DNA from 3 places in the Kluyvera fluvialis genome. Region 3 is predicted to be linked to each of the others. Evidence: predicted binding sites of a transcription regulator. Region 3 holds the regulator's gene; each other region holds the start of a gene.
The links. The regulator LexA, encoded in region 3, represses DNA repair genes until DNA is damaged. The targets are predictions, from matches to a motif close to TNCTGTATGTACATACAGNA.
Positions count from the first base shown of each region.

Region 1 (10,274 bases), 1.4 Mb from region 3:
GACGGGAAACCGCTTTGCAGCATAAACGGTATTTCGGTGCGATACAGGCCGATACCGTCGATGCGCCGCCCCAGTTTTTGCTCGTGCTCTGGGCTAAGGCCAGCATTGAGCATCACTTTGATGCGCTCGCCGCTTTTAAGCTCAGCCGGACGTTCTACATCTCCTTCCGCCAGGCGGCTGAGTTCGTTTTCTTCGCTGACCAGGCGCTGATATTCCTGAAGCAGGATCGGCTCTGGATCTATCAATAATTCGCCGCGATAGCCGTCTACTACCAGCGTACGTCCGTGAAGGATCGACGGTTGGATATCCGCGCCCATCACCGTTGGCACCCCCATCGCACGCACCATAATCGCCGCGTGGGAGTTAGCCGCGCCATCGCGCACCACCACACCGGTTAAACGATCCTGCGGTACTTCAGCGAGCGTGGTAGCAGAGAGTTCATCGGCCACTAAAACAAAGCGCTCAGGCCAGGCGTTGGCCCCTTGCGTGGTGTCATCGAGGTGGAACAACAAACGCTGCCCCAGCGTCCGTAAATCGCCCGCGCGTTCTTTCAGATATCCGTCGCGCAGTGCGGCAAACTGTTCGGCAAATTTTTCGACAACTTTTCTTACCGCCCACTCGGCGACCGATCCTTTATCCACTTCCGCGAACAGCTCGCGGCGCAGGCTCGCGTCGGAAAGCAGGTGCGAGTAGAGGTCGAAAATAGCCGCAGTCTCTTTTTGCGCCCCGGCAGAGTAGCGTTTGCTATAGCGGCGAAACTCGTTCGCCGCCTCTTCCAGCGCGCCGGTCAGGCGCTCACGCTCTAGCGCGGTATCCAGCGATGAGGCTTCGTAAACTTGCTCCATCAGCGGCAGTGTGGCGTCCATCCACCCTTCGGCGATGGCGACGCCAGGTGAAGCTGGCAGCGCACGGATACGCGTTTGCCGATACTGACCAAACAGCGCGGCAAGCTGAGATTGAGAGAGGATAGCGGCCATTTGAGTGGCGAGCGTGACGAGGAAAGACTCTTCGCTTTCGTCAAACTGGCGTAGCTCACGCTGCTGTACCACCAGCACGCCCAGCAGTTGGCGGCGCTGAATAATAGGCACGCCAAGAAATGCGCGGAAGCGCTCTTCTTTTACCGAGGGGATATATTTATAGCTGGGGTGTTTTTGTGCATCAGCAAGGTTAATAGGCTCTGCCAGCCGACCAACCAGGCCAACAATGCCTTCGTCAAAGGCGAGCGTAATGGTACGACCGCGCGGTTTTTTCAGGCCACGGGTCGCCATCAGGTAAAAGCATCGTCGATCGTTGTCGGCGAGATAAACCGAACAAACTTCTGTCTCCATCGCCAGGCAGACATCGGTAACCAGAATATCCAGCGCCTCGTTCAAACGAGGCGCGCTTGCGACCTTCTCAACAATTTCGCGTAAGCGAGTGAGCATAATATGCGTGGCTTAACCTCTTTTACGTCGATAAGCTGCCGCGCTTTGCGGTTTTGGCGCGCTCTCCGCGAGCGCCATTACTACGCTGGCGAACTCTTTCATCACCCGGCGGTAGACATCGCGTTTAAACGAGACAACCTGACGCACCGGATACCAGTAACTCACCCAGCGCCAGCCATCAAATTCTGGCGTGCTGCTGGTTTGCATATTGATATCCGCATCATTGCCGATCAACTGCAAGAGAAACCACTTTTGTTTCTGGCCGATACAAACCGGCTTTGTGTCCCAACGCACCAAACGTTTTGGTAACTTATAACGCAACCAGTTTCGGGTCGAAGCGAGGATCCGTACATCCTTACGGCTTAGTCCGACTTCTTCGAACAGCTCTCGGTACATCGCCTGTTCGGGTGACTCTCCAGGATTAATGCCCCCTTGCGGGAATTGCCAGGAGTGCTGACCATAGCGTCTGGCCCACATAACCTGACCCTGACGGTTGCAAATTACAATACCTACATTTGGGCGGTAGCCATCGTCATCAATCACCGGACTACCTCAAAATAAGCTTCAATGTGAATGATTGTTTCACACTCGCTGGAAACGGTAAACCACTCTATTGCACTGCCTCATCTCGAATAACATTTGAATAACTCACAGTAATCATCAGAGTTATAAACAGCAAAGTGCGGTTATCACCGATTTTATTCACTTTTTCTGTGGATAGAGTTGTGAAGAAGTACGGAATTACCCAGGGAAAACCCAGAGTAGTCCGAATAATCTCATGTGAGCCTCTCACAGTAAAACGATATTTTTCATTATGTTATTATACTTAATCTTGATGCATTAGCGCATAACGTGATGATCATCACATAGGTGATCCTTCAATTGATGAAAGATCGAGCAACGTTGGTTTTATCCACAGATTGTGCCAACATCTTAGGCATGTTTTGTGCGAAAATTCGATTTTCGTCGCACGTCAAGGCTGTAAATTGAAACAGTAGTGAGGCTTGTCCCCAGTTATCCCATTTTTCTGTGGATAACATGGTGTAAGATCCTGTTCATTGTCAGTGACCAGAATTGGAAAACCTTTTTTTTCACCGTTTTTTTGATGAAAAACGTCAAAAAAAATCCATGTTTATCATGGTGTTGGTATGTTTACTCAGAAAAAGTTAAACTCTATCCACACCCAGCGAAATTATTGTTCATTTTTTAAGCAAAAGGCCCGTTAACATGTCAACCCTTGCTCCACTGTCGTCATCCCCGAAAACCCAGGCTGAACTGCTTGCTCAGGCACAGCGGCTGGCGGGGTATTCGTTGGGTGAGTTAGCGGCGATGGCGGGCATCACCACGCCGCGCGATTTAAAGCGCGATAAAGGCTGGATTGGCGTGCTGCTGGAAATTTGGCTGGGTGCAAGCGCGGGCAGTAAGCCAGAACAGGATTTCGCCGCGCTGGGCGTAGAGCTGAAAACTATCCCGATTGACCGCCAGGGTCGGCCGCTGGAAACCACTTTCGTCTGCGTCGCACCGCTAACCGGCAACTCAGGCGTCACTTGGGAAAACAGCCACGTTCGCCATAAGCTCAAGCGCGTACTGTGGATACCGGTGGAAGGCGAGCGCACCATTCCGCTGGCAGAACGCCGCGTCGGCGCACCACTGCTGTGGACACCTAACGCTGAGGAAGAAAACCAACTGCGGATGGACTGGGAAGAGTTAATGGACTTAATCGTACTTGGGCAAGTCGAGCGGATTACCGCCCGCCACGGCGAGGTTATGCAGTTGCGCCCGAAAGCCGCCAACAGCAAAGCATTAACCGAGGCCATCGGCGCACAGGGCCAGCCTATCATGACGCTGCCGCGCGGCTTCTATCTGAAAAAGAATTTCACCGCCGCGCTGCTGGCGCGTCACTTTATGCTTCAGGCGCATTAATTTTTTTGTCCTGCCGCGCTGCGGGATTATACTCGTCCTGCCGTCCGCTGTAAGTTCACTGGCTCCCTTCTGCTGTTCCCGGTCACCACAGGAATCCGTTTCTGGGAATTTGCTATGCCGGCACTCGGCTTCCGAACGGTACATTCAACATACTTCTATTGATGCATTCGTTTTTATTTTGGCAGGACTTATCTAATGTTATTTGCATGGATCACCGACCCCAACGCCTGGCTAGCGCTCGGCACTCTGACGCTGCTGGAGATAGTCCTGGGGATCGATAATATTATTTTTCTCTCGCTGGTTGTTGCTAAGCTTCCCACCGCACAACGCGCCCATGCCCGCCGCTTGGGCTTAATGGCGGCGATGGTGATGCGTCTGGCGTTGCTGGCCTCTATTGCCTGGGTGGTAAAACTCACTCACCCGCTGTTTACCGTGTTCGACCAGGCTATCTCGCTGCGTGATTTAATTCTGCTGCTCGGTGGCCTGTTCTTAATCTGGAAAGCCAGTAAAGAAATTCACGAATCTATCGAAGGCGAAGAGGAAGGGTTGAAAACCAACGTCCACTCGTTCCTCGGGGCTATCGTGCAGATTATGCTGCTGGATATCATCTTCAGTCTGGATTCGGTCATTACTGCCGTCGGCCTCTCTGACCATCTGTTTATCATGATGGCGGCGGTGATCATCGCGGTGGGTGTGATGATGTTTGCCGCAAGGCCGATTGGCGAGTTTGTTGATCGTCATCCGTCGGTAAAAATGCTGGCGCTGTCGTTTTTGATCCTCGTCGGCTTTACGCTGATCCTGGAGAGTTTCGACGTCCACGTACCAAAAGGTTACATCTATTTCGCGATGTTCTTCTCGATTGCCGTGGAAAGCCTTAATCTGCTGAGAAACAAGAAAAACCCGCTCTAATCATCGCTTCACAGCCCTCTTTTGGGGGCTGTGTCTGATTTTTTTAAGATTTTCCTGCTTTATGCTGTTCACGCGGTCGGTTATTACTAGACTATAGAAAGTGCGGCGTTGAAGGGGGATAACGATGACAAAATGGGCAGTATTGATTTCCGCAGTAGGTTTAGCGTTTGCCGTTTCCGGCTGTAGCAGCGATTACGTGATGGCGACAAAAGATGGCCGAATGATCCTGACTGACGGTAAACCAGAAGTCGATGATGACACCGGGCTTATCAGCTACGAAGATCAGCAAGGCAACAGAATGCAGATCAACCGTGACGATGTGTCGCAAATCATTAAACGATAAATGTAGAGGTCAGCCGCTTGCTGGCCTTTTTTTATTTTCTGCTTTCCCTTTTTCTCCCCCTCTGCCATTTTTATATTCCTTTGTCGGGACTCTTTCCCGACGCGGTCACTAAAAGGAAGCTGGCTTATGCACTACCACCGTATCCCCCACAGCTCACTTGAGATAAGCACCCTTGGGCTTGGTACAATGACGTTTGGTGAACAGAATAGCGAAGCCGACGCCCATGAACAGCTTGATTATGCGGTCAGTCAGGGTATCAACCTGATTGATGTCGCTGAGATGTATCCTGTACCTCCGCGCCCAGAAACGCAGGGGCTTACTGAGACTTACGTCGGCAATTGGCTGGCGAAACGCGGTAACCGCGAAAAGCTGGTTATCGCCTCTAAGGTCAGCGGCCCATCACGTAATAACGACAGCGGTATCCGCCCCAATCAGGCGCTGGATCGTAAAAACATTCGTGATGCCCTGCATAACAGCCTGAAGCGCCTGCAAACGGACTATCTCGACCTGTATCAGGTGCACTGGCCGCAGCGCCCGACCAACTGCTTTGGCAAGCTTGGTTACACTTGGGCGGATTCCGCGCCGGTGGTGTCGCTGCTGGAAACGCTGGAAGCGCTCACCGAATATCAACGCGCGGGTAAAATTCGCTATATCGGCGTGTCTAATGAAACAGCCTTTGGCGTGATGCGTTATCTGCATCTGGCGGATAAACATGACCTGCCACGCATCGTCACCATTCAAAACCCGTACAGCCTGGTTAACCGCAGCTACGAAGTGGCGCTGGCGGAAGTGAGCCAGTTCGAGGGCGTTGAACTGCTGGCCTATTCCTGCCTGGCGTTTGGCACGTTAACCGGGAAGTACCTTAACGGCGCGAAGCCTGCGGGCGCGCGTAATACTTTGTTTAGCCGCTTTACGCGCTACAGCGGTGAGCAGACGCAAAAAGCGGTTGCCGCTTATGTCGATATCGCCAAACGGCATAATCTCGACCCGGCACAAATGGCGCTGGCGTTCGTTCGCCGCCAGCCGTTTGTCGCCAGCACCCTGTTGGGGGCAACCACAATGGAGCAGTTGAAAACGAACGTTGAGAGCCTGCATCTGGAGTTGAGTGAAGAGGTTTTAGCGGAGATTGAAGCGGTGCATCAGGTTTATACCTACCCAGCACCGTAAAAATTGACCGCGTCTTGCCTGATGGCGCTGCGCTTATCAGGCCTACGGTGTGCGAACTTGTAGGCCGGATAAGGCGTTTACGCCGCCATCCGGCACGGTGACCGCCATTGCCTGATGGCGCTGCGCTTACCAGGCCTACGGAGTGCGAACTTGTAGGCCGGATAAGGCGTTTACGCCGCCATCCGGCACGGTGACTGCCATTGCCTGATGGCGCTGCGCTTATCAGGCCTACGGTGTGCAAACTTGTAGGCCGGATAAGGCGTTCACGCCGCCATCCGGCACGGTGACCGCCATTGCCTGATGGCGCTGCGCTTATCAGGCCGACGATGTGCAAACTTGTAGGCCGGATAAGGCGTTTACGCCGCCATCCGGCACGGTTACCGTTTGCCCCACAGCCACAGCACGATAATCGCCAGGGCAAACAACACGCCGAACCCAACGCCGACGCCAACAACAGGGATTCCCACGGCGACAGCCAGCGAGTACAGCCCGAGCATAATCAGCATCGCGCTGTTTTCACCGAGGTTTTGCACGGCAATCGCATTGCCGGAGCCGACGGTATGTTTACCGCGATCCTGTAACAGCGCGTTGAGCGGTACGACAAAAAAACCACCGCAAATGCCAATAATCAGCAGCAGCGCATAGGCCGGTAAAATGGCGTGTTGCAGCGCAAATATCGCGACCACCACGCCAATTAACACCCCAGCAGGCATACAGCGCGCCGCCGTATCCAGCGTCACCCACTTTGCCGCCGCCGCTGCCCCCGCCACAATCCCCACGGCAACCATCGCGTTCAGATAGGTTGGCGTAGCGTTATCGGTCAGCCCCAGCGCCAGCGGAACCCACAGCACCAGCAGGAAGCGCAGCGTAACGCCCGCGCCCCAAAACAGGCTAGTGCCCATCAACGAAAAACGCGTTTCACTGTTCTGCCACAGCACGTTGCAGGCCGTAAAAAAATGGTGGGTCATCGGGCGAAAACGCCAGGATTGCCCGGGACGCGCAGCGGGCAATTGTGGAATGAACACATTAGCTACCACCGCACCACCATACACCGTGGCACAAAGCACCAGTGCCGCGACAACATGCCAGTCCGCCACCACACCGCCCGCCACAGAGCCTATCAGAATCGCCGCAATGGTCGAGGCCTCCATCAACCCGTTAGCTTTCACTAACTTATCGCCGGTGGTTATCTCGCCCAAAATGCCATACTTCGCCGGAGAGTAGGCTGCCGCGCCAATCCCCACCAGCGTGTAGCCAATAAATGGATTCATGCCGACGCAAACCAGCGCCGCTCCCGCCAGCTTCAGGCCGTTGGCGAACATCATCACCCGGCCTTTGCTAAAGCTGTCGGCAATCTGGCCCACAAACGGCGCAAAAATAATGTAAGCGCCCACAAACACCATCTGTAAGACCGGCTGGCTCCAGTCTGGATAGAACTGCTGTTTCATCAGCGCCAACGTAGCGAACAGTAACGCGTTATCGCCAAACGCCGAGAGAAACTGGGCGGCAATCACCGCCATCATCCCTTTTGAGCAAAGAGAGGTGTTAGTGTGTACTGACTCACGCATTCGGCTGTTCCGTCTCTGCAACCATACTTTTAAGGGCGACGAAATCCGGTTTGCCGCTCCCCAACACCGGTAGCTGTTTCAGCCAACGGATATCGCGAGGAACCGCCAGCTCCGGCACGCCGTTAGCTCGCGCGTACTGCAATAGCTTGTCGCGGGTCAGTTCGTTATCGGTGGTAAACAGCACCAACGCCTCGCCTTTGCTGGCGTCAGTTTTCACCGCCGTCGCGTGCATTTTGTCCGGCGATACGCCCAGCGCCAACTGTTCAACTATCTCCAGCGACACCATCTCACCGGCAATTTTGGCAAAGCGTTTAGCACGCCCCTGAATTTGCACATAGCCCTGCGCGTCAAAAGCGACAATATCACCGGTGTCATACCAGCCGGATTCCAGCTCACCGTGCTGGTTTTCCGCCGTTGGCGCTTCCAGTACACCAGGATTTTCTACACGCAAGTAGCCCGACATCACGTTTGGCCCTTTCACCTGCAAACGTCCGCCCTGCTCAATACCCGGCACTTCCAACAGGCGCGCATCCATTCCCGGCAGAATACGCCCTACCGTGCCCGGTTTTGCCGCCATCGGTACGTTAATCGAAACCACCGGCGCGCATTCGGTCACGCCGTAGCCTTCCAGAATGCGCAGGCCAAATTTATCCTGCCACAGCGTTTTGGTGCTCTGTTGCAGTTTTTCCGCCCCCGCTACGACATAGCGTAGACGATAGAAATCATACGGGTTGGCGAATCGCGCGTAGTTCGCTAAGAAAGTCGATGTCCCGAACAGCACAGTACAGTTACGGTCATAAACCAGCTCCGGCACCATGCGATAGTGTAGCGGGCTGGGATAGAGAAACACCTGTGCGCCGGTCAGCAGTGGGGTCAACAGGCCGACCGTCAGGCCAAACGAGTGGAACAGCGGCAGCGCCGACATAAAACGGTCGCTGGCGGTAAAGTCGGCGATGGTTTTAATCTGTTCTACGTTCGCGAGGATGCTCTTATGGCTGTGCACCACCCCTTTCGGATGGCCTTCAGAACCCGAGGTAAAGAGGATAATCGCTGGGTCTTCCGGTTTTTGCGCCACCTGCGCCAGGCGTGGCATCAGTACGCGAGAGAAAATCCACAGCTTATCGGCGGGGGTGACATCGCCTTTTAAATCTTCGAGGAATACCCAGCGCACCTGCGTCAGTTGCTCGGTCAGAGGCCAAAGTTTGCCTTTATCAAGGAACGTGCGCGAGGTAAAAATAGTGCCGATTTGCGCGGCGGTAATGGCGCTTGTCAGCCCTTTAACGCCAGCGGTGTAGTTCATCATCGCCGGAATGCGCCCACGGGCAATAGCGCCGAAAATCACTGCCGCGCTGATCCCGGCGTTTGGCAGCATCAGGCCAATTTTCTCGCCCTTCTGGCTGTATTTTTCCAGAATACGCGCCACAAACAGCGTTTTGGTCAGCAGCTTGCGGTAGCTGTCCGGCTGGAAGTTGATATCTTCAACGCACGGTTTTTTCTCGCCAAAGCGATGCATCGCCGACAGCAGCGATTCATACAGCGTTTCCCGTGGGCGCACCGCCATGCGGGCTTCCATCATAATCTGGTGCAGCATTTCACCGGCAATTTTACGGCGATCGCGGGCGCGCGGCGCTTCTGGCATCGGTAGCGTCGTCGGCGGTAAAAGGTGCAGATGGATGCGCGGGAACAGGCGGCGTTTTACCAGCCCTTTCAGGCGGCTGAAGTAGCTCAGTTCCGCCCCTTCAATGCGCACCGGGATAATCGTCGCCCCCGACTTCGCCGCCACAAAGGCCGCGCCGTCGTAAATCTTCATCAGTGAACCCGAAACCGAAATACGCCCTTCCGGGAAAATAACCACCGGCCGACCTTGTTCAATCAGGCGCACCAGGTGTTTGATAGACATCGGCTTTGTCGGGTCGAGCGGGACGAAATCGATGATTGGCGTAAGCCAACGCATAAACCATTTTTGGGAAATAGAGGTATAGACGGCGAAAACCGGGCGAACGGGGAGAAACAGCGCCAGCAGAATGCCATCAATAAACGAGACATGGTTAGGGGCAATCAGCACTTTAGGCTGATTCAGCGCCTCGGTGTTACCGGTCATCCGAACTCTGAATAACACCTTGAAAAGTTGACGAAAGAAACAGAGAAGCATACCAACTCCTTTTGCCGTAGTTTTTGTCATTGCAGGGTACACGAGAAAACGCCGGAAAAGCAGTGGGCAGAAGGGACGAAGAAAAAAAAACCTGCGCATCTGCGCAGGTTGGTGTAATTAAGCGGTCAGCCCGTAAAGGCGACTTCACCTATCAATACCTCTGGGATATTCAGATTACCAATGGGGCTAGCCTCTCCTCCAGCGGTCATTCGCAACAGCACTTCGCAAAGTGTAAGCAAACATTTGAATAATCACGTTTGATTGCAAATCACTGTGTAACTCTCTCACAGCAGGCTGTTTGCACGGCAGATTTGTGCATTTCTCCACAGAGTCATCCTTGAATAGCACAGGGATTTCCGTAACACTGGTATGGTGTAAGCGTTTACCCTCTGAAATTTCATTAAGGCATATTATGGCGACAATAAAAGATGTGGCCCGGCTGGCAGGCGTTTCCGTCGCGACCGTGTCCCGCGTCATCAATAATTCCCCCAAAGCCAGCGATGCCTCGCGCCAGGCCGTTTTCACGGCAATGGAAACACTCAACTATCACCCAAATGCCAATGCTCGCGCGCTGGCGCAGCAGTCAACCGAAACCGTCGGCTTAGTGGTGGGCGATGTTTCCGACCCATTTTTCGGCGCGATGGTAAAAGCCGTCGAGCAGGTGGCCTATAACACCGGTAATTTTTTGTTGATTGGCAATGGCTACCATAACGAGATGAAAGAGCGCCAGGCTATTGAACAGTTGATTCGCCACCGCTGCGCGGCATTAGTGGTACACGCGAAGCTGA
Region 1 covers NZ_AP046142.1:966,107-976,380, reverse strand. Annotated here, with positions in the region: gene ptsP (phosphoenolpyruvate--protein phosphotransferase) at 1-1,424, opposite strand, end outside; gene rppH (RNA pyrophosphohydrolase) at 1,437-1,967, opposite strand; gene mutH (DNA mismatch repair endonuclease MutH) at 2,652-3,347, shown strand; gene AC6I4B_RS04705 (TerC family protein) at 3,543-4,256, shown strand; gene AC6I4B_RS04700 (YgdI/YgdR family lipoprotein) at 4,381-4,599, shown strand; gene AC6I4B_RS04695 (NADP(H)-dependent aldo-keto reductase) at 4,726-5,766, shown strand; gene lplT (lysophospholipid transporter LplT) at 6,144-7,334, opposite strand; gene aas (bifunctional acyl-ACP--phospholipid O-acyltransferase/long-chain-fatty-acid--ACP ligase) at 7,327-9,486, opposite strand; gene galR (HTH-type transcriptional regulator GalR) at 9,899-10,274, shown strand, end outside.
Region 1: the regulator LexA is predicted to act here: its motif matches at 2,402-2,421, upstream of mutH (DNA mismatch repair endonuclease MutH).

Region 2 (10,274 bases), 120 kb from region 3:
TCAACGAGCCGACAATCCCGCAGTCAATGCCGATATACTGTGGGTCTTCCGGGTGCTCATAGCTAACAAAAATATTGCCAGGGTGCATGTCGGCATGGAAGAAGCTGTCGCGGAATACCTGGGTGAAAAACACCTGCACGCCACGTTCAGCCAGCAGTTGCATATTGGTATTTTGCTTTTTCAGCGTCTCGATGTCCGACACCGGAATACCGTAAATACGCTCCATCACCAGCATATCAACGCGGCAATAGTCGGAGTAAATCTCCGGCACATACAGCATCGGGCTGTCTTCAAAGTTGCGACGCAGTTGAATGGCGTTAGCCGCTTCGCGCAGCAGATTCAGCTCGTCGAGCAGCGTTTTCTCGTAGTCGCGCACCACTTCAACCGGGCGCAGACGACGACCATCCGGCAGCAGGCGAGGAACCCAACGCGCCAGACGGTAAATCAGTTTCATGTCGGCTTTGATAATAGGCAAAATATCGGGGCGGATAACTTTGATCACCACCTCTTTGCCGTTCTCTTTCAGGCGCGCCGTGTGCACCTGCGCAATCGACGCCGATGCCAGCGGTTCAATATCAAAATCATCAAACCAGCTTTCAACCGGAATATCGCCCATCGACTTTTCGATTTGCTGCTTCGCCAGTTTGCCGTCAAATGGAGCGACTCTGTCCTGCAACATAATCAGTTGATCGGCGATTTGTGGCGGGAAGAGGTCACGACGCGTAGAGAGCATCTGGCCGAATTTGATCCACACAGGGCCAAGCTCTTGCAACGCTAAACGCAGACGTTCGCCCAGCAATTTATCCTTATGGCGGTTCGGCATCCAGAACAACAGCCGACGGCCAAAACGCAGCGGCAGCGTAATACGCATTTTGGGAATAAGCTCATCAAGCCCGTAACTCAAAAAGGTGCGGATGATAAAATACAGTCGCCGTAATTCTCCTGGCGTCATTTGCCCTCCAGGTTTTCCAGCCGTTTAGTCAGTGCCGCCAGCTCGCGCTCAACTGCCGTTGTCTCTTCTGCAAACCACGCCACTTCCAGCGCGCCGGGAGCTAAACGCCACTCTTCGGTCAGGGTTTCTGCCACGTAGCGCTGCTGGCGCGCCAGTCCATGCTGTATAAATGCCGCGCCGCCGCGCAACACTTTACTGATGCCTTCTGCGGCGATATCGCCGGTGTAGGGAGCCAATAGCTCGGCGGGATCAAACTCGGCGAGATCGGCAAGCGACACCAGGTTTTGCACGACCTGGAGATCACCTTGCACTTCAAGATCGTTATTGCGGATAAGCGCCGTAAGCTGCTGGCGATTGCGCAGTTGTGGCAATACGCTCGCGCGGGTAATAACGGTGCAGTCTGCCTCGCCTTCCCATGCGCCCAGCACGTCAACCTGGCGCTCACTAAAGACCAGCACCAGCGGTGAGGAAAACTCTTTCAGCTCAACGCGTAATACTTTTCCGATAAGGCGCTGACGCGCAGGCTTTAATGCCTTTTCACGCCACAAAAGCGTATTAATGGCAGTCTCAATGCTGCCAGTCACTAAGGGTTTTAAAGGCATAGCGGCCCCTCTAATCAGAATTTATAGCCGCGGTGCAGCGCGACAATCCCTGCCGTCAGGTTGAAGTACTCAACGTTTTCCAGCCCGGCGTTCTGCATCATCTCTTTCAGCGTGTCTTGATCCGGGTGCATACGTATAGACTCTGCCAAATAGCGGTAGCTTTCGGCGTCATTCGCTACCAGTTCGCCAATGCGCGGCAGAATGTGGAATGAGTATGCGTCGTAGGCTTTGCTCAGCGGGTCGATAACCGGTTTGGAAAATTCGAGCACCAGCAGGCGTCCACCTGGTTTCAGCACGCGATACATAGAGCGCAGCGCTTTGTCTTTGTCGGTCACATTACGCAGGCCGAACGAGATGGTGATGCAGTCAAAAGTGTTATCCGGGAACGGCAGCGCTTCGGCATTGGCCTGCACATATTCCACGTTACCGACTACCCCGATATTGCGCAGCTTTTCGCGGCCCATTTTCAGCATCGAGTCGTTAATGTCAGCCAGCACCACGCGCCCGGTTTCACCGACCATACGCGAGAATTTCGCCGTCAGGTCGCCCGTGCCACCCGCCAGATCGAGAATGGTCTGTCCACGGCGCACGCCGCTGCAATCAATGGTAAAACGCTTCCATAGACGATGGATCCCGAATGACATGAGATCATTCATTACATCGTATTTTGCGGCTACAGAATGGAATACATGCGCCACCATGTCTGCTTTCTGTGATTTGGCAATTGTTTGAAAGCCAAAGTGCGTCGTTTCTTGTGAATCCTCAACCATCTCAATGCCTGCTTGCTTATCAAGAAAATGTTCATGGAGTGTAACAGATTGGGCGCAATTGCCCTACGATTCCACCCCGTTACGGATTATCCGCGCTCGGCGGCTAGCGGATTATCATCGTGGGTATCGCTGTCGTCACGCAGACGAAAATCATCATCCTGCGCTGTCGCTTGCTCGACGAGATCTGGGTTAATCTCGCGCTTAACTTCCACCCCTAAGTGGCGGAATGCCTCGGCTTGCACCAGCAAATTACCGCGCCCGGAGGTGAGTTTTTTCATCGCCTGGCGGTAGTTATCCTGCGCTTTGTCCAGGCTTTGGCCTATTGCCGACATGTCATCAACGAACAGGCGCATTTTGTCATATAAGCGGCTGGCACGCTCTGCGATATGTTGCGCATTACGGCTTTGATGCTCATAGCGCCAGAGGTTTGCAATGGTGCGCAGCGCAACCAGTAGCGTGGTAGGGCTAACCAGCATAATGTTATTTTTTAGCGCTTCGCTAATCAGCTCAGGCTGCCTGTCCAGCGCCAGCAAAAAGGCGGGTTCAACGGGGATAAACATCAGGACATAGTCCAGAGAACGCAGCCCGGGTAGCTGATGGTAGTCTTTCCGCCCCAGTAGACGAATATGGTTGCGCACCGCCGCAATATGCTCCTGCAATGCCGCTTCGCGGGTGTAGTCGTCTTCTGCGTTAAAGTAGCGCTCGTAGGCCACCAGCGTCATTTTGGCGTCCACTACCACATCTTTGCGATGCGGTAAGCGCACGATGACATCGGGCTGCATCCGGGAGTTGCCGTCGGTAGTAATACTAACCTGGGTTTCGTACTCGTGGCCTTCCCGCAGCCCAGACGCTTCCAGCACGCGGGTGAGTACCACCTCGCCCCAGTTGCCCTGAGTTTTGTTATCGCCTTTCAACGCCCGCGTTAAGTTGACCGCTTCCTGCGCCATTTGCGCGTTCAGTTGCTGAAGATTACGAATCTCATGCGCCAGCGTGTGGCGTTCGCGCGCTTCCTGACCAAAACTCTCCTGAACTTGGCGGCGAAAACCGTCTAGCTGCTCGCGCAGCGGCGTCAGCAGGCCATGCAGGCTCTGCCGGTTTTGCTCATCAACGCGCCGGTTGCTCTGCTCAAAAATACGGTTGGCGAGGTTTTCGAACTGTTCGCTCAGGCGCTGCTCGCTATTGAGCATCAGACGGTATTTTTCATCGCCGTGCTGCCGTGTCGTCTCCAGAAGCGTTGTGACTTCACGCAAGTCAACTTCCAGCGAGGAGTTAATCTCCCGCAGGTTACGCAGCTCGTTATTAAGCAGCTCACACTCTTCACGCCAGTGCGCGTTCTGGGCGATTTGCTGCTTTGCGGCGCTCAGTTCGCCATAGATATCACGCTCTTCCGCCAGTTGTTCGGCCCGCTGCTGCGCCACGCGATAGCTCGCCGCCAGCCAGCCAATCGCCACGCCTGCCAGCGCCACCAACGCATAAATCACCACGGCAATATCCACAATGCCTCCTGCTTAAACCTACTATCAGCACAAAATAGAATTGTGCTGTATAAACGTCCAGTTTTAAAGCAGTTTCCTGCGAGCATCTACGCAAAAAGAAAAAGGCCGAACAAGTCGGCCTTTTTTGATGAAAAGCAGAATTACAGCAGGCGGCGCGCTGCTTCCACCACGATTTTCACCGCGTGGCTTTCCGTTTTCTTCATCGTCTCAGCGTTAGGAATTTCCTGCTGGGTACGGTTCACGATAACACCGGCAACCATCCCGGCGCGCAGGCCCTGGCTGGAGCACATGGTCAGCAGCGTTGCTGATTCCATTTCGTAGTTCATCACGCCCATCGACTGCCACTCTTCCATGGAGCCTTTAAAGCGGTTAACCACGCGACCAGAGAAGGTGTCGTAGCGTTCCTGGCCTGGATAGAAGGTGTCTGAAGACGCAGTTACGCCCACGTGAGTGGTCGCGCCAACGGATTTCGCCGCTTCAACCAGTGCGGTAGTACACGCGAAGTCTGCTACCGCTGGGTATTCCATTGGTGCAAAGTGCAGGCTCGCGCCATCAAGACGGACGGATGCCGTCGTGACCAGCACATCACCCACATTAATGTTCGGCTGAATAGCGCCGGTCGTGCCAACACGCAGGAAGGTGCGGATGCCGAGCTGAGCCAGTTCTTCAACCGCGATAGACGTCGATGGGCCGCCGATACCGGTAGAACAAACAATCACTGGCTTGCCATCAAGCTCTGCACGCCAGGAGGTGAATTCACGATGAGATGCCAGTTTTACCGGCTTTTCCATCAGCGCGGCGATCTTTTCCACACGCTCCGGGTCACCGGGGACGATTGCCAGCGTAGCCCCTTGTAAATCGTTTTTAGTGAGGCCGAGATGAAAAACATCAGACTTGGACATAAAGAACTCCTCTGTGGTTCAGTTTTGTCAGAAGAAGCAAAAATGTACTTTATAGAAGACCACAACTCTTTTTCGTGATTACCATCACTAAGAATTAAAAATGTTACATTAAATTTCGCGCAATTAGTGAGTTACATCACATTAACAAGTTATTGTTATTACCTGCTGCACAAAAATACGCCGCATTCAGGCACTGTGATTCGGCTATGAGTTCATTAAAAGGGTACGGAGAATGCCATGACAATCAACAAACAACCCGGATTTGCACCTGCTGCTTCGCCTCATGCCACGACCGCCGTTCATACGCCCGACGAGACCATCGCGGCGGGAGAAACGTCGATTCCTTCTCAAGGTGAGATGCTCCCAGCCTTTTACGCACAGCCAAAACATCGCGATGCGCCTCTACCGGTAATCATCGTAGTGCAGGAGATTTTTGGCGTCCATGAGCACATTCGTGATATTTGCCGTCGTTTAGCGCTGGAGGGGTATCTGGCGGTCGCGCCGGAGCTGTATTTCCGCGAGGGCGATCCAAATGATTATGCCGATATTCCTTCACTTTTCAGCGGGCTGGTCACAAAAGTGCCCGATGCCCAGGTGCTGGCCGATCTCGATCACGTGGCAAATTGGGCCGCGCGCAACGGCGGTGATGCCAGCCGTTTGTCGATAACCGGTTTTTGCTGGGGCGGGCGAATTGCATGGCTGTACGCCGCACACAACCCGCAGTTAAAAGCGGCGGTGGCCTGGTATGGACGTCTGCTGGGTGACAAAACGTTAAATAACCCGAAGCATCCGGTCGATGTCGCAGTCGATCTCAGCGCGCCAGTGCTGGGTTTATACGGTGGGCAAGATACCGGTATTCCGCTTGAGTCAGTAGAAACCATGCGCCAGGCGCTGCGAGCCGCCAATGCGACAGCGGAAATCGTAGTATACCCGGACGCTGGTCATGCGTTTAATGCCGATTACCGCGCGAGCTATCACCAGGAGTCGGCGCAAGATGGCTGGCAGAGGATGCTGGCGTGGTTCGCGCAATACGCTGGGAAAAAAGCCTAACTTCGCAACGCCGCTTTTATCATGGCGGCGTTTTCCCCTCATGCTGCGCCGCAGCATTTCTTATATTTTTTGCCGCTACCGCACGGGCAAGGATCGTTACGAGAGATATCCACCGGCGCTTTTCGCGCCTCTTGCGCCAGCCATGACATAATCGCCGAGGCCGGATAGCCATTCTCCAGTAATTGCTGGCAAACATTCATATACGGCGCAATATGCTGGAAAAAATGCTTATAGCCCGCGCATAAATAGTTATGCCCCGGCAGGCCACCTGGCGAAACGGAAAAGCGGTGTTTGGGGCAGCCGCCGTGGCAGGCAAAGCGGAAGTCACAGCGCTGGCAATCCGTCGTCAGCCGCTCTTTTTTCGCCAGCCCAAATGCGATGGCCTGTTCGCTATTGTTGAGCGTTTGAATACTTGTTTGGTGGATATTGCCCAGTTTGTGCTCGGGATAAACATAGTGATCGCAGTTATACAAATCACCGTTCGACTCTAGCGCAAAGGCATGTCCACAGGTTTCAGAATGGACACACAGCACCGGAGGCTGCCCAGCCCAGGCCGCCAGCGCGACGTCAAACATTTGCACATAAACGCTATCGACATCGCGGCGTACCCAAATGTCGAAAATTTGGCACAGAAACTCGCCAAACTGCCACGAAGGCACTGTCCACGGAGCCAGTTTTGCCGCGCTCTCGCCCGGCAGCACCAGTTGCAGGACAGAAGATTCATTGTTGCTGATGCGCTCGACCAGCGGGATAAATTGGATATACCGCGAGCCTGCCGCGAGCAAGAAATCGTACACTTCACGCGCATGTCCCACGTTGTGCTTACCCACGACGGTTAGCGTGTTGAATGCCACATCGTGCGCCTTCAGCGTGGCGATGGCAGCCATCACTTTCTCGTGAGTGCCTTTACCGGCGCGGTTAACGCGGTATTGGTTATGCAGATGCGCGGGGCCATCAATCGAGATGCCCACCAGGAAATGATGTTGAGCAAAAAAGCGCGCCCATTCATCATCAATCAGGATGCCGTTGGTCTGGAGCGCATGTTCTATCTTTTTGCCGTTGGCGTACTTCGCGCTTAATTCGACCACTCGCTGAAAAAAGGGCAGCCCCATCATGGTCGGTTCGCCACCTTGCCAGGCGAAAGTCACCGTATCGCCGGACTGAGCCTCTATATGCTGGCGGATGTAGCATTCCAGGGTGTCGTCCGACATCCGCCAGTTTTTATTCCGCTCAGGGTACAACGCTTCTTTTTCGAGATAAAAACAGTACGAACAATCAATATTGCACACCGAACCGGTGGGCTTTGCCATGACGTGGCAACCTGCTAGCGCCATCTCGGGTTGATCCTTTTTGTCACTGACTCACCGTCATCATCGGCTGTTCTCAACAATATACTGGTAGCAACTGGCGATATGCTTAGCGACGCTAAACTCCACCAGTTCACCATTCTCGTTATAGCCTTTACGGGTTTTCACCAGTAGTGGCTCGGTGGGTTGAATACGTAAAATCTGGCAATCCTCTGGCGTAGGCATCTCCGCCGTGATCACATCCTGGAAACTTTCGATATTTTCATCGTTCTCCTCCAGCATGCTGTAGAGGCCACCGCTCAGCGACTCTAACGAAAGGTTTTGCAGGCGCGCCGTCAGCCAGATGTAGTTAACCTGCGCGGGCTGTTCGTTTTGCCGGTAGATAGTTCGCGTCAGCAGATGCAGCGCAGTTTTGTTGTCGAGGCCAAATGCCTCGGCGACCGTATCGGGCGGCAGTTGCTGTTCCAGCTTCAGGTTATTACGCTCGATTGGGTGCTGTTGATGACCGTCAATCAGGCGTACGCGGGTCTTCACTTCCTGCTTTTCAGAAGTGCTGATAACCATCGTGCCGATGCCCGCCTGGCGTTTTACCAGCCCTTTGGCGGCAAGCTCTGCCAACGCGCGGCGCGCGGTGATGCGGCTAACGCCAAAAATTTCCTCAAACTCGGCCTCGGTGGGCAGCACATCATGCTTTTTGTATTCGCCGGTTTTCAGCTTTTCTAGCAGGATATCGTATAGCTGAGCATACAAAGGCTTAGCGCCGCGCGAATAATCTAATTCTTCTTTCATTAACTCCGTACTCCTTTTCCCCGGCTTTCGCCGGGGAGACTACTTAATCCAGTCGCATTTCTAACGCCATCTTATAGTACACGCTCTGATGCTGCTCCTCCGGTACGTCGTTCTGTACGAAAGCCCACAAATTTTCTCGCGTCCAACTGGGTTTACACTCCGCCTGAAGTTTCTCGACCAATGAGTGCTGCCCGCTCCCTTCCAGATGCTGCAATAGCGCAAACAGGCCGTAGCGAATCTGCGGCGCAAAATCGGCCAGCTCCGGCAGTAAATGCGGATCAAATCCCAGCAGCGGGCTTTGCGCATCATCCAGACCGTAGCGCGGGTACAGCTCTGTTGGCGCATCACTTTGTTGCATCATTTCAACAAGATGGTCGCATAACCGCCGCGCCGTTGACTGGCTGGCGCACTGCGTTTGCTGCGATGGGTCGGTGTGCAAGTCATACAAGCGGTGGCCAAAACGATCGGCATCGCGCGTCATGACAGACTCCGCAGGCACTTTCATCACCTGACAGCCTTTGGTGAAGCTAAACGGCGGATGCAGCGTCATGCCCTGCAACTCTCCGGGCGTAAAACGTCGGTTAATGCGGGTTGGCATCAGCGTGTATTCATACAGGCCGTCGATACCTTGCTCAATCGGCGAGCGCATATAAACATAGCGGCCATCGGTAATGTTGATATGGCAACCGTGATAGCCAAACAGCGCGTAGTCGCGCACGGGGGTGTCGTCACGCAATACCGGCAACAGCGACTTCCCTTGCATATCCGCCGGTTTATCCAGGCCGAAGCAGTCCAGCAGTGTTGCCGGGATATCGATAGTTTGCGCCAGCGCCTGCCGCGATTCACCCGCCCCGCCACACTGCGGATGCCAAATGAAGCAAGGCGTATTCGCCACTTCGTTATACAGCGGCATAATATTTTTGCCCCACCACTCGTGCTCTCCAAGCAAGAAACCGTGGTCGGTATTGACGATAAGCATCGTGTCTTTCCACAGGTCGTAGCGGTCCATGTAGTCGAGGACTTTACCGACATAAGCATCCACCATGGTCAGCAACGCCATGTAATACTTCTGAATCACGCTCTTGCGCTCGTCACTTTCGGTGACGAAATAGTACGGCGGCCAACCGTCGAACTGCGAAGGATCGTCGATACCGTACATCTTCAGATATTTTTCCGGCACGAAGAACGGCTCGTGCGGGTCAAAACACTCCAACTGCAAGAACCAGTTGTCGCTGGCATGGTTGGTATCGATGAACTCCAGCCCTTTATTAATAGTGCGCGCCAGATGGTGATCGTCCTCATTTTGCATAAACTGCACGTTAATCTGGTGCTGCACTCGGCTGGTCACGCGCCGCTGTTTGATTTCCTCCGGCTCGCCGGATTCATAACGATATTCCGGCTTATCCACTACGCCCTTCCAAGCGTCGCCTTCCTGACCGCGAATAAATTCATACGTGCTATATCGCGAGTGGTAGGTTGCGCCGCCATCTCGCCAATAGTGCTTATGGTCAGTGACCAGATGGGTATGAATGCCCTTTTTCTTGAGCATTTCCGGCACGGAATCATCGAACGGCTCCAGCGGCGACCAGCCGCGATGGAGGAAGTTATAGCGCCCGGTATGCAACTCCCGACGCGCGGGCATACACGGCATACTGCCGACGTAGAAATTGTCGAAGCGTACGGTACGTTCCTTTAACCGCTGGAAATTCGGTGTGATCGCCCGATCGCTGCCATAAGCCGACAACAGACGTTTATTGAGCGAATCAAACATCAACATAATGGCTTTCATGAGTTATACCTTTCCTCTCTTCACGCCGTTTCTTTATCGTAACCACGGACTTTGCCGACGACATACGTCAGCGCAAACGCCGCTGCACAGCCCACTAACCATGACAAGATGTATTGCAGATATTTGCCATCGGCGATAAGCGGCAGCGCCGAAAGCCCCGCAGCACCAACACCGTTAGTAGAGACGCCAAGCAACACCACCATCACACCGCCAAAACCAGCACCAATCGAACCGGTAATAAAGGCAAAACCGGCGGGAATATTGACGCCAAAAATGGTCGGCTCGCCCACGGCCAGAATGGAGGTTGGAATCGCCCCTTTAGCAATTTTCTTCATCACTGGGTCGCGCGTTAGCAAGAGAACGGCGGTAGCCGCGCCGACCATCCCCGCATTAGACATAATCTGGATAGCAAACAGCGGCGCGTGTCCGGTGGCGTTAATCATCTCAATATGAATCGGGAACAGGCCGTGATGCAGGCCGAGTGAAATCAGGAATGGGAACAGCGCCGAAAGCACGAACCCTGCGGCAATGCCGCCATGTTCCAGCAAGCCGTTCAGGCCATGCAAAATACCGTCAGAAACAATACCGGCAGCGGGCATGATGACCAAAAGCAGTGC
Region 2 covers NZ_AP046142.1:4,679,775-4,690,048, forward strand. Annotated here, with positions in the region: gene ubiB (ubiquinone biosynthesis regulatory protein kinase UbiB) at 1-952, opposite strand, end outside; gene ubiJ (ubiquinone biosynthesis protein UbiJ) at 949-1,554, opposite strand; gene ubiE (bifunctional demethylmenaquinone methyltransferase/2-methoxy-6-polyprenyl-1,4-benzoquinol methylase UbiE) at 1,569-2,324, opposite strand; gene rmuC (DNA recombination protein RmuC) at 2,411-3,820, opposite strand; gene udp (uridine phosphorylase) at 3,961-4,722, opposite strand; gene AC6I4B_RS22110 (dienelactone hydrolase family protein) at 4,960-5,772, shown strand; gene AC6I4B_RS22115 (anaerobic sulfatase maturase) at 5,811-7,106, opposite strand; gene AC6I4B_RS22120 (GntR family transcriptional regulator) at 7,143-7,868, opposite strand; gene AC6I4B_RS22125 (sulfatase) at 7,912-9,657, opposite strand; gene AC6I4B_RS22130 (PTS transporter subunit EIIC) at 9,678-10,274, opposite strand, start outside.
Region 2: the regulator LexA is predicted to act here: its motif matches at 3,864-3,883, upstream of rmuC (DNA recombination protein RmuC).

Region 3 (10,274 bases):
CCTTCACTAAAATTTTCGAGAGGCCTGCTGTTATTAGTAAGTGCCCTAATCATTTATAGAAGATGATATTAATTTCGCCCAGGTTTTCCGTTGTGTGGGCCAAAAAACTGCGGCGGATGATCAACCCAGCGATCTTCGCGCGTCACCGCGTACGAGGCGTTTAACGGGTAGTAAATACGGTTATGCTTTTTGTTCGCTTCGCCGACCACCAACAAACGCACCTCTTCTGAAGTGTTGTTGATAAAGGTATGGCACACGCCCGTTCCGGCGGGAAAACCAACGCTATCGCCGGGCTGTAGCTTCCACATATAACCGTTAATCCACGCCTGTGGGTAGCCTTCCAGCACGTAGATAAACTCCTCTTCGTCGCTCTCGGCGTGCGGATATGAGGTGCGACGCCCCGGCGGCAGGCGTTCGTGGTGGATGCCGAGATGCCGCAGCCCCAGCGCCCTGGCAAGCGGCGCGCCAATCGAAAAACGTTCGTCGCTGTCGGGGTAGGTGGAGTCATCCGTCCCTTCAATATCATGCCAATGGCGAATGCAATCGGGTCTTTTCATCGTGTTTTCATCCTGAGTGTGAGATACGCCAGCTATAACACATCGGTGGAAACTCGGTGTTTCTGCCATATCATGATAAAGTAGGGGTTTGTTTCACCCGTAACCCGAGGACGCCAATGGATAAGACCACTACGCAAGACCTGTTAGCGCAGGCTGAAAAGCTCTGTGCGCAACGCGGTGTGCGCCTGACCCCGCAACGTCTGGAAGTGTTACGTCTGATGAGCCTTCAACAAGGGGCAATCAGCGCTTACGATCTGCTCGATTTGCTGCGCGTAAAAGAGCCGCAGGCCAAGCCGCCAACCGTATATCGCGCGCTGGAGTTTTTGCTGGAACAAGGCTTTGTGCATAAGGTGGAATCGACCAACAGCTACGTGCTGTGCCATTTGTTCGACCAGCCAACCCATACGTCTGCGATGTTTATCTGCGATCGCTGCGGAGTGGTGAAAGAGGAGTGTGCGGAAGGTGTTGAAGACATCATGCATGCGCTGGCGGCGAAAATGGGGTTTGCCCTGCGCCACAATGTGATTGAAGCGCACGGCTTGTGCTCTGCTTGTGTTGAGGTGGAAGCATGTCGGTCGCATGAACATTGCCATCACGACCACACCATCCAAATTAAAAAGAAATCACGCTAGCAGAGTAAAGGATGGGGAGTGTACTTCCCTGTACTCTCGGGTAGGAAATCATTACCGTCGATACTTACCAGCGATAGTGGTGGTGTTTTTCCCAGCTATCGACCTCTTTTTCGGCCTGATCCTTCGCGTAACCGTAACGTTCCTGAATTTTACCGACCAATTGGTCGCGCTTCCCTTCAATGACGGTCACGTCATCATCGGTCAGTTTGCCCCATTGCTCTTTCACTTTGCCTTTAACCTGCTTCCAGTTACCGCCGACTTCGTCTTTATTCATCATCAAATCCTCATCGTCAGTGAATCAGTAGCGAGTGTCTTCGTTGCTGAACACACTCGTTTTCGCTAAGCGTGAGATTAATTGTAGTCAGTCATTCCGCCGTTGATTTATTATTCGGAATCTTTAACCATTTGGTCAGGAAAACCAGGTGTTATTGCGCCAGTGGCGTCGCCAGATAAAAGCCAGCGACAGGCCGCGCAGCGCCAGGAAAACAGCCAGTGACAGCCACAACCCGTGGTTGCCCAACACAGGCAGCGCCAGCAACGTAAGCGCAAAGCCGACAGCCGCTACCGCCATACTGTTACGCATCTCTGCGCCGCGCGTTGCGCCAATAAACATGCCGTCCAGCAGGTAACACCACACGCCGATAACCGGCAGCACCACTTGCCACAGTACGTAGTGATCTGCGAGCAGTTGAAGTTCAGGTAGGGATGTCAGCAACGCCACGATAGACTCGCCGAAAATGGCGTATACCAGCGCAAAAGCCAGCGCCACGATGCCAGCCTGACGACATGCCGCTCGCCAGACTTCCAGCAGTTGGCTGCCATCGCGCGCGCCGTAAGCCTGCCCTGAATGGGCTTCCACAGCATAGGCAAAACCATCCAGCGCGTAAGCGGTAAAGGTCAGCATAGTCATCAGCACCGCGTTAACCGCCACGACATCGCTACCCAGGCGCGCGCCAAAGACCGTCACCGCGCCAAAGCAAAGCTGGAGCAACAGCGAGCGCAGCATGATATCGCGGTTGAGCGCCAGCAGGCGGCGCAGGTTGCCGCGCCAGGCGTTTTTCAGCATCGCCCATGAGATACCACGCAATACCAATACTTTACGCACCATACCCAGGCCGACTAACAGCGTGGCGTATTCAGCAATGACCGTTGCCAGTGCCGCGCCCTGCACATTCATGTGCAGCCCCATCACCAGCCACAGGTCGAGCACGATATTCAGCACGTTGCCCACCACCAGCAAAATCACCGGCGCACGGGCATACTGAACGCCCAACAGCCAGCCCAGCAGCACCAGGTTCGCCAGCGATGCCGGGGCGCTCAGCCAACGAATGGAGAGAAAACGCTGCGCCTGTTCTAACACTTCGCCGCTGCCGCCCACGATAGAGAGCGTCAGATGAATTAGCGGAGTTTGTAATACGATAATTAAAAGCCCCGCCCCTAGCGCCAACGCCAGCGGTTGCACCAACGCGCGAGCCAGCGCCAGCGGGTCTTTCGCGCCAAAAGCCTGGGCAGTAAGCCCTGTGGTGCTCATGCGTAAAAACAACAACAGCATAAACAGGAAGCTGGTTGCGGTGGCGCCAATAGCCACGCCGCCCAGGTAAACGGGGCTGTCTAAATGACCAATCACGGCGGTATCGACCAGCCCAAGCAAAGGGACGGTGATATTGGAGAAAATCATCGGTAGCGCCAGACGCCACAGAGCTTTATCGGCTGGAGTTAATAGCGACATTGAGATCAACCAGAAAGGAAAAAGGCTGCGATAGCAGAAGTATCGCAGCCATTAGAGAATGGGGGTTACAGCCACTCGCCGTTGCGAATAACGCCAACGGCCAGCCCTTCGATGGAGAAATTATGCTGGCGCAGATCAACCACGATAGGTGAAAACTCGCTGTTTTCCGGCAGAAGTTCGACGACGTTACCCTGTTTTTTCAGGCGTTTTACCGTCACTTCTTCGTCGATACGCGCGACGACAACCTGGCCGTTACGCACATCTTGAGTTTTATGTACTGCCAGCAGGTCGCCGTCCATAATGCCGATATCTTTCATCGACATACCGCTAACGCGTAGCAGGAAGTCGGCGCTAGGTTTGAACAGTGACGGGTCAACCTGATAGTGACCTTCGATATGCTGTTGCGCCAACAGCGGTTCACCCGCCGCGACGCGGCCCACCAGCGGCAGGCCCTCTTCTTCTTCCACCAGCAGACGGATACCGCGAGAAGCACCAGATACAATCTCGATGACGCCTTTACGCGCCAGTGCTTTCAGATGTTCTTCAGCGGCGTTTGGGGAACGAAACCCCAAGCGCTGAGCAATTTCCGCACGCGTTGGCGGCATACCCGTTTGGCTGATGTGATCTCGAATGAGATCAAACACCTCTTGCTGCCTGGCCGTTAACGCTTTCATTCCGCCCCCTGGGTGTATATACAGTTATGCTGTGAGTATATACAGCTAGTGTCTATTTTGGAACCATAAAACACACAAAATCAGGCAGTTTTCACAGCTTTAGTGGAAATGAGCCCACAGTAGCGTGCCCCAGGTGAACAGCGCGACAAAAATAGCCAGCAGCACCGCCGCCGACCCCATATCTTTCGCCCGCCCGGACAGCTCGTGATATTCAGAGCCAATGCGGTCAACGACCGCTTCCAGTGCACTATTGAGAATTTCCACTATCATCACCAACAGGACGGAACCGATGAGCAGCACGCGGGTGATGGCGTCAACATCCAGCCAGCAGGCGATAATAATTGCGACAACCGAGGCCACACCTTCCTGGCGGAACGCCGCTTCGTTGATCCATGCCGCGCGAAATCCCTTCCAGGAATAGCCAGCGGCTTTGATGATTCGGGTAAGCCCAGTGGTATTATTAGCCATCTCAAGAACCTTTATATTATTACGTCAATGACAATACGTCTTTTTACGGCGTAATCCGAGCGGCGGCTACGTTGGCCGTGCCTCGAATTACTTCGTGTATTATGAGGCGGCAGAACAGAAATCTTGCAAACTTTCTGCTATTCTTGCCGCGCATTTGCATGATTAACCAGAGGCTTTACATCGTTTATGTCCGGCTGGCCACGAATTTACTATAAATTACTGAATTTACCATTAAGTGTCTTGGTAAAAAGCAAGTCTATCCCGGCAGAACCTGCTCAGGAGCTGGGGCTGGATACGTCACGTCCAATTATGTACGTCCTGCCTTATAATTCTAAGGCCGACCTGCTGACGTTGCGCGCCCAGTGTCTTGCACACGATCTTCCCGACCCGCTTGAGCCGTTAGAAATCGACGGCACTCTACTGCCGCGCTATGTGTTCATCCACGGCGGCCCCCGCGTGTTCACCTATTACACGCCGAAAGAAGAGTCGATCAAACTGTTCCACGACTATCTCGACTTGCACCGCAGCAATCCAGACCTGGATGTGCAAATGGTGCCGGTATCGGTGATGTTTGGTCGCGCGCCGGGTCGCGAAAAAGGCGAGGTGAACCCGCCGCTGCGGATGCTGAACGGCTTCCAAAAGTTCTTCGCAGTCTCCTGGCTTGGACGCGACAGCTTTGTGCGTTTCTCGCCTTCAGTCTCTTTGCGCCGTATGGCCGACGAGCACGGTACGGATAAAACCATCGCCCAGAAACTGGCGCGCGTTGCCCGTATGCACTTTGCTCGCCAGCGTCTGGCGGCGGTAGGCCCACGCCTGCCTGCACGTCACGACCTGTTCAAGAAACTGCTGGCGTCAAAAGCGATTGCGAAAGCGGTAGAAGACGAAGCGCGCAGCAAAAAAATCTCCCACGAAAAAGCGCAGCAAAACGCAATTGCGCTGATGGAAGAGATTGCCGCAAACTTCTCCTACGAGATGATTCGTCTGACCGACCGTATCCTCAGTTTTACCTGGAACCGTCTGTATCAGGGGATTAACGTCCATAACGCCGAGCGTGTACGCCAATTAGCGCACGACGGGCACGAGATTGTGTATGTGCCTTGTCACCGTAGCCACATGGACTACATGCTGCTCTCTTACGTGCTGTATCACCAGGGGCTAGTGCCGCCGCATATCGCTGCTGGTATTAACCTGAATTTCTGGCCAGCAGGGCCGATTTTCCGCCGTCTGGGCGCGTTCTTTATTCGCCGTACCTTTAAGGGCAACAAACTCTATTCCACCGTGTTCCGCGAATATCTTGGCGAACTGTTCAGCCGTGGTTATTCCGTTGAATACTTCGTGGAAGGCGGGCGTTCTCGTACTGGCCGTTTGCTTGACCCGAAAACCGGCACGCTGTCGATGACCATCCAGGCCATGCTGCGCGGCGGTTCCCGTCCAATCACCTTAGTGCCGATTTATATCGGTTACGAGCACGTGATGGAAGTGGGCACTTACGCCAAAGAGCTGCGTGGGGCGACGAAAGAGAAAGAGAGCTTACCGCAGATGCTGAAGGGCTTGAGCAAGCTGCGTAATCTCGGCCAGGGCTACGTCAACTTTGGCGAACCAATGCCGCTGATGACCTATCTGAACCACCATGTTCCAGATTGGCGCGAGTCTATTGATCCTATCGAAGCCGTGCGTCCGGCGTGGCTGACGCCAACCGTCAACAAGATGGCAAACGAGTTGATGGTGCGTATCAACAACGCGGGTGCGGCGAACGCCATGAACCTGTGCTGTACCGCACTGCTGGCGTCGCGTCAGCGTTCACTCACGCGCGAGCAGCTTACGCAGCAGTTGGAGTGCTATCTGGCTCTGATGCGCAACGCGCCGTATTCCTCGGATGCGACTGCGCCGACCGCTTCCGCCAGCGAGCTTATCGACCACGCGCTACAGATGAACAAGTTCGAGGTCGAGAAAGATACCATTGGCGATATCATCATTCTGCCGCGCGAGCAGGCGGTGCTGATGACTTACTATCGCAACAACATCGCACATATGTTGATCATGCCGTCGCTGCTGGCGTCAATCATGACCCAACATCGCCAGATCTCCCGCGAGCAGGTACTGGATTATATCAACACCCTCTATCCAATGCTGAAGGCTGAGCTGTTCCTGCGCTGGGAACACAATGAGCTGCCAGCGGTTATCGATACGTTGTTGGCTGAAATGGTGCGTCAGGAGCTGATTACTGACAGCGATGGCGAGCTGCTCATCAACGCGTCGCACTCCCGCACGCTGCAACTGCTGGCCGCTGGGGCGCGCGAAACGTTGCAGCGCTACGCGATCACCTTCTGGCTGCTGAGCGGCAACCCGTCGATGAACCGTAGCACGCTGGAAAAAGAGAGCCGTACGCTGGCTCAGCGTCTGTCGGTGCTGCACGGTATCAACTCGCCGGAGTTCTTTGATAAAGCGGTATTCTCGTCGCTGGTGTTAACGCTGCGCGATGAAGGCTATATCAGCGACAGCGGCGACGCCGAACCGGAGCAAACGATGAAGGTTTATCAGATGCTTGCAGCGTTGATTACGTCGGATGTACGCCTGACGATTGAGAGCGCGGCTCAGGATGAATAAAATTCGCAGGCCTAGCCTGAGACTTTTATAGACAAAAAAGCGGGCCACCTCTGTGACCCGCTTTTTTTAACTCTGGCTACTCATAGTTGAACTTGAGGATCAGATCCTTGCTGAAAGGCCCCTCTTCAATCTCTCTCTGCGGGTTTTTCGTTAGCTTCGCTTTATAGTTACGGGTCACCGTACTTTCATCCGTCGGACGATAGGTCGCAAACGGATAATAGGTATTCATCAGAAGGTCTTCTCCTGACGTTTCATCCCTGATTTGCATCAATAAACCATTGCCCATATCAACGTGAGCCGTACCGTAGAGATCGTCGGAATTAAAACTCACGGTGACATCAAACTGATCTGTGCATTCTGCGTTCACATCTCTGATAGTTGAAATCGAAAATGGCGCTTCTGCGGCAAAGTTGCCACTCATCGCCATCGTGCCGAAATCGACAATTTGGTTTTCCGGGAAGACTTTGATATTGACGCCGCAGTCAAGGAAATGAACGTGATCCAATCCATCAATATTAAAACGCAGGTTGTACGCATTACTCATTAAATTCGCCCCGCCTTCACCATCAAACTGCAACACGTTAATACTGCCGAAGCTATAGACAGCATCAGGGTCAGCGGGAAACGCTTTTAGCTTTACATATAAACGAAAGCGAGCGGGAAAAGTCACATCTTTTTGTAATGTGACGCCATTACAAACCGGCTCATGATATTTGATGGTATCACTTTTATCCAGACAAGCACCGGTTGGAACCTGCCCATCAATATCTTCATAATCGATGCCGTTATAGGTAACGCCGAAGGTAAAAAAGGGGTTATCTAATACATCGGAGCTATTTTTTGCGGATAACTTAATCCAGGCGTACAGCTCTTCCGTTTGATTCGATGTCTTGTAATCCACCGCATGATCGCAATATACGATGATGTTGATATCCGAGCTTTCCCATATTTTATTGCCCGGCATCGCATTTGAAGGCACGCTAAAGCTCGGTAACGTCGCCGTGATGGCTGTCTGTCCACCGTGCTGATTCTGATAGCAGTCGACCGCCCATGTTGACGATGAAGCCAGGAAAAGTAATGAACACAACAGCATAACAATTGTTTTCATCATTTTCTCTTCTGCGCGGGTTCGCTATGACAAATAGGCTGAACCGTTGTGCAACTCACGCTAAACATATTTATACCGCCATAATCACCGATATAACCAATCTGGAATTTAGCCGGTAGTTTTTTGAGCGCTGAAGTAGCCTGCGCAAAGGGGCTAACCATAAAACCATTTGATCCTGGCAAAAGCGTTTTACCATCAATACCGATATAGCCAACGGTAATATGGTAAGGCGTGCCATTTTTCAGGGTAATTCCCGATACGGTACGAGAGACTTCCACTTTTTCCATCGGTACTGCCTGCCCTTCTTTCAGAACAATGGCTTTAGGACGCCAGAATAATTTCAGCCGGCTCTGCATCGCCATTTGCATGACGTTTTTTTGTTCTGCACGCGGCGGAATTTCACGTATATTGTAATAAAAGAGGGATTCTCTATCGGTCGGTAGCTGCTTTAACGCAGGCTGCCCCATCAGGCGAACCTGGCTCTGTTCGCCAGCCTCAATGCGCAGCAAGGGTGGCAAAGGAGTGATAAATTCCCGCGTTTTTTTACTCTCTTTGTCCTCAATCCATGACTGTGCCAGATAAGGTAATGTTTTGCTCTGGTTAGTTAATTTCACAGAGACACTTTTATCTGTCTCATTAAAAATAATGCGCGTTCTGTCCGGCGAGACGGTGGCATTTGCCGCAGAGCAGACGCTTAATAAGCCGATGAGTCCTTTCACAATCTGTGTTGGTTTCATTTCATTCATCCTGAATTAGTTTACCTTTTTGCACGGTAATATAATGGTCTGGCTGCCAGTATTACTTTGGTTAGGAGGGGTGATTTCGCAGGTATTACTTCCCCACTGAATACGCAATCGACTATCTTCCTGAAGTCCACTGAGATAGGCATATCCCTCATCAGCAACCAGACCAACATCCTTGCCGCTTTCCATATCCACAACGTTAACGCCCAGCGGTGGATAATGGCCATTTTCCAGCCGAATAACGCCGAATATCTGATAACCTTTTGTCGCATTCAGCTTCGCATAACCAATTGCACCTTCGGTGAGCGTAGTGCTGACTATCGAGTTATTAATATCGACCCCATCGGGCAATTTATTACTGTCCACACGTACAAAGGAGGTCATGTAATTACTGACTGAGTTGGTGACGGCAATCCCCATCATATTTGTCACAGTGTGTTTATCATTAAGCGGAACATCCGCAATACCATCGCTATCGACCATCATGCGAGCATTGTTGCCGAAACTACTATCATGGAGCGCCATTCCATAACGCGTAGAAGTAAACGAACCGTTCCAGCCAGCCATAATGGAGTTATAAGCGTTGGGTTGTACGCTACCGTTTATATTCAAATGCCCATAAGACGAGTTGTGCTGGTAGCCCGCGCGAAGAGTCGGCTCTGTATTGCGGAAATCACTTTCGTCGCCCGCTGCCGAAATGTTCCATGTGTTATCGTGGTCTGAGGTGTCATAATAAGAGGCCGTTTGGGACATGCTATCGCTACCATTTTTCTGCATGCTCCAGGAGAGCCGTCTATTTTGCGCCAGTGGGATTGAAAACGTCAGATAATACTGAGTCTCCTCGCGATCCTCCCATTGAGAACGACTAACCGACATTGACGAAGAGATCCCTTTGACGCTGCCAATATCAAAATCTCGGCTGACAGACAGCGTATAGTTAGTATTAGCAGACTCATCCCAATAAGTATTACGCGCCAGGTTGAGGTATGTGTTAACCGCCAATGCCTCAATATACTGATTAAAAGAAAGGACATAGCTCTCTTTCTGGCTATCAACCGAGTCATCACCGCTACGCGCGGTGAGATATTCACTCATGGTGATATATTCTTTGTCTGAGAAACGATAGCCCGAAAATGTCACCTGAGTACCGGTGGATTCAAACCGCTTGGCATAATTCATACGATAGCTATCGCCGCGCTGTTTCTCGTTATCCTTCCTGTTCTCTGTGCGCAAAGTTGCCTGCGCCCGCGTCACATCAAATGAGAGAGAGCCAAAGCTATTAAGGTTAAAACCGACACCCGTGGTTGCCGCCTGGTAATCATCAGCCGTCAGTAGTGCGCCACCGTAAAGTGAGGTATTCCCTCCCCAGCCCCAGGAAAACTCGCCGGTCCAGAACAGAGGGTTATTCACATCGCTATACCCCACGGAGGTGGGTTTACCCACAGAGGATTTGTAACGAACCTGTCCTTTGCGGGTCAGGAAAGGGATTGAGGAGGCGCCAACCTGGAACGTATTTTTACGTCCATCCTCCTCTTCCACTGTCACATCAAGTTGCCCCTGAAAAGTATCGCCGATATCGGTGATATTAAACGGCCCAGGGGCAACCGTGGTTTGGTAAACCATGCGTCCGTTCTGGGTGACGGAAATTTTGGCGTTAGTCTGCGCGATACCGGTAATTTGCGGCGCATATCCCTGTAAGTCGGGCGGCAGCATGTTGTCATCGCTCTCCAGCGAAGCTCCGGTAAAATGGAACGTA
Region 3 covers NZ_AP046142.1:4,564,729-4,575,002, forward strand. Annotated here, with positions in the region: gene AC6I4B_RS21565 (cupin domain-containing protein) at 69-557, opposite strand; gene zur (zinc uptake transcriptional repressor Zur) at 674-1,189, shown strand; gene AC6I4B_RS21575 (CsbD family protein) at 1,254-1,463, opposite strand; gene dinF (MATE family efflux transporter DinF) at 1,599-2,918, opposite strand; gene lexA (transcriptional repressor LexA) at 2,984-3,592, opposite strand; gene AC6I4B_RS21590 (diacylglycerol kinase) at 3,692-4,060, opposite strand; gene plsB (glycerol-3-phosphate 1-O-acyltransferase PlsB) at 4,247-6,667, shown strand; gene AC6I4B_RS21600 (pilus assembly protein) at 6,744-7,775, opposite strand; gene AC6I4B_RS21605 (fimbrial biogenesis chaperone) at 7,775-8,512, opposite strand; gene AC6I4B_RS21610 (fimbria/pilus outer membrane usher protein) at 8,528-10,274, opposite strand, start outside.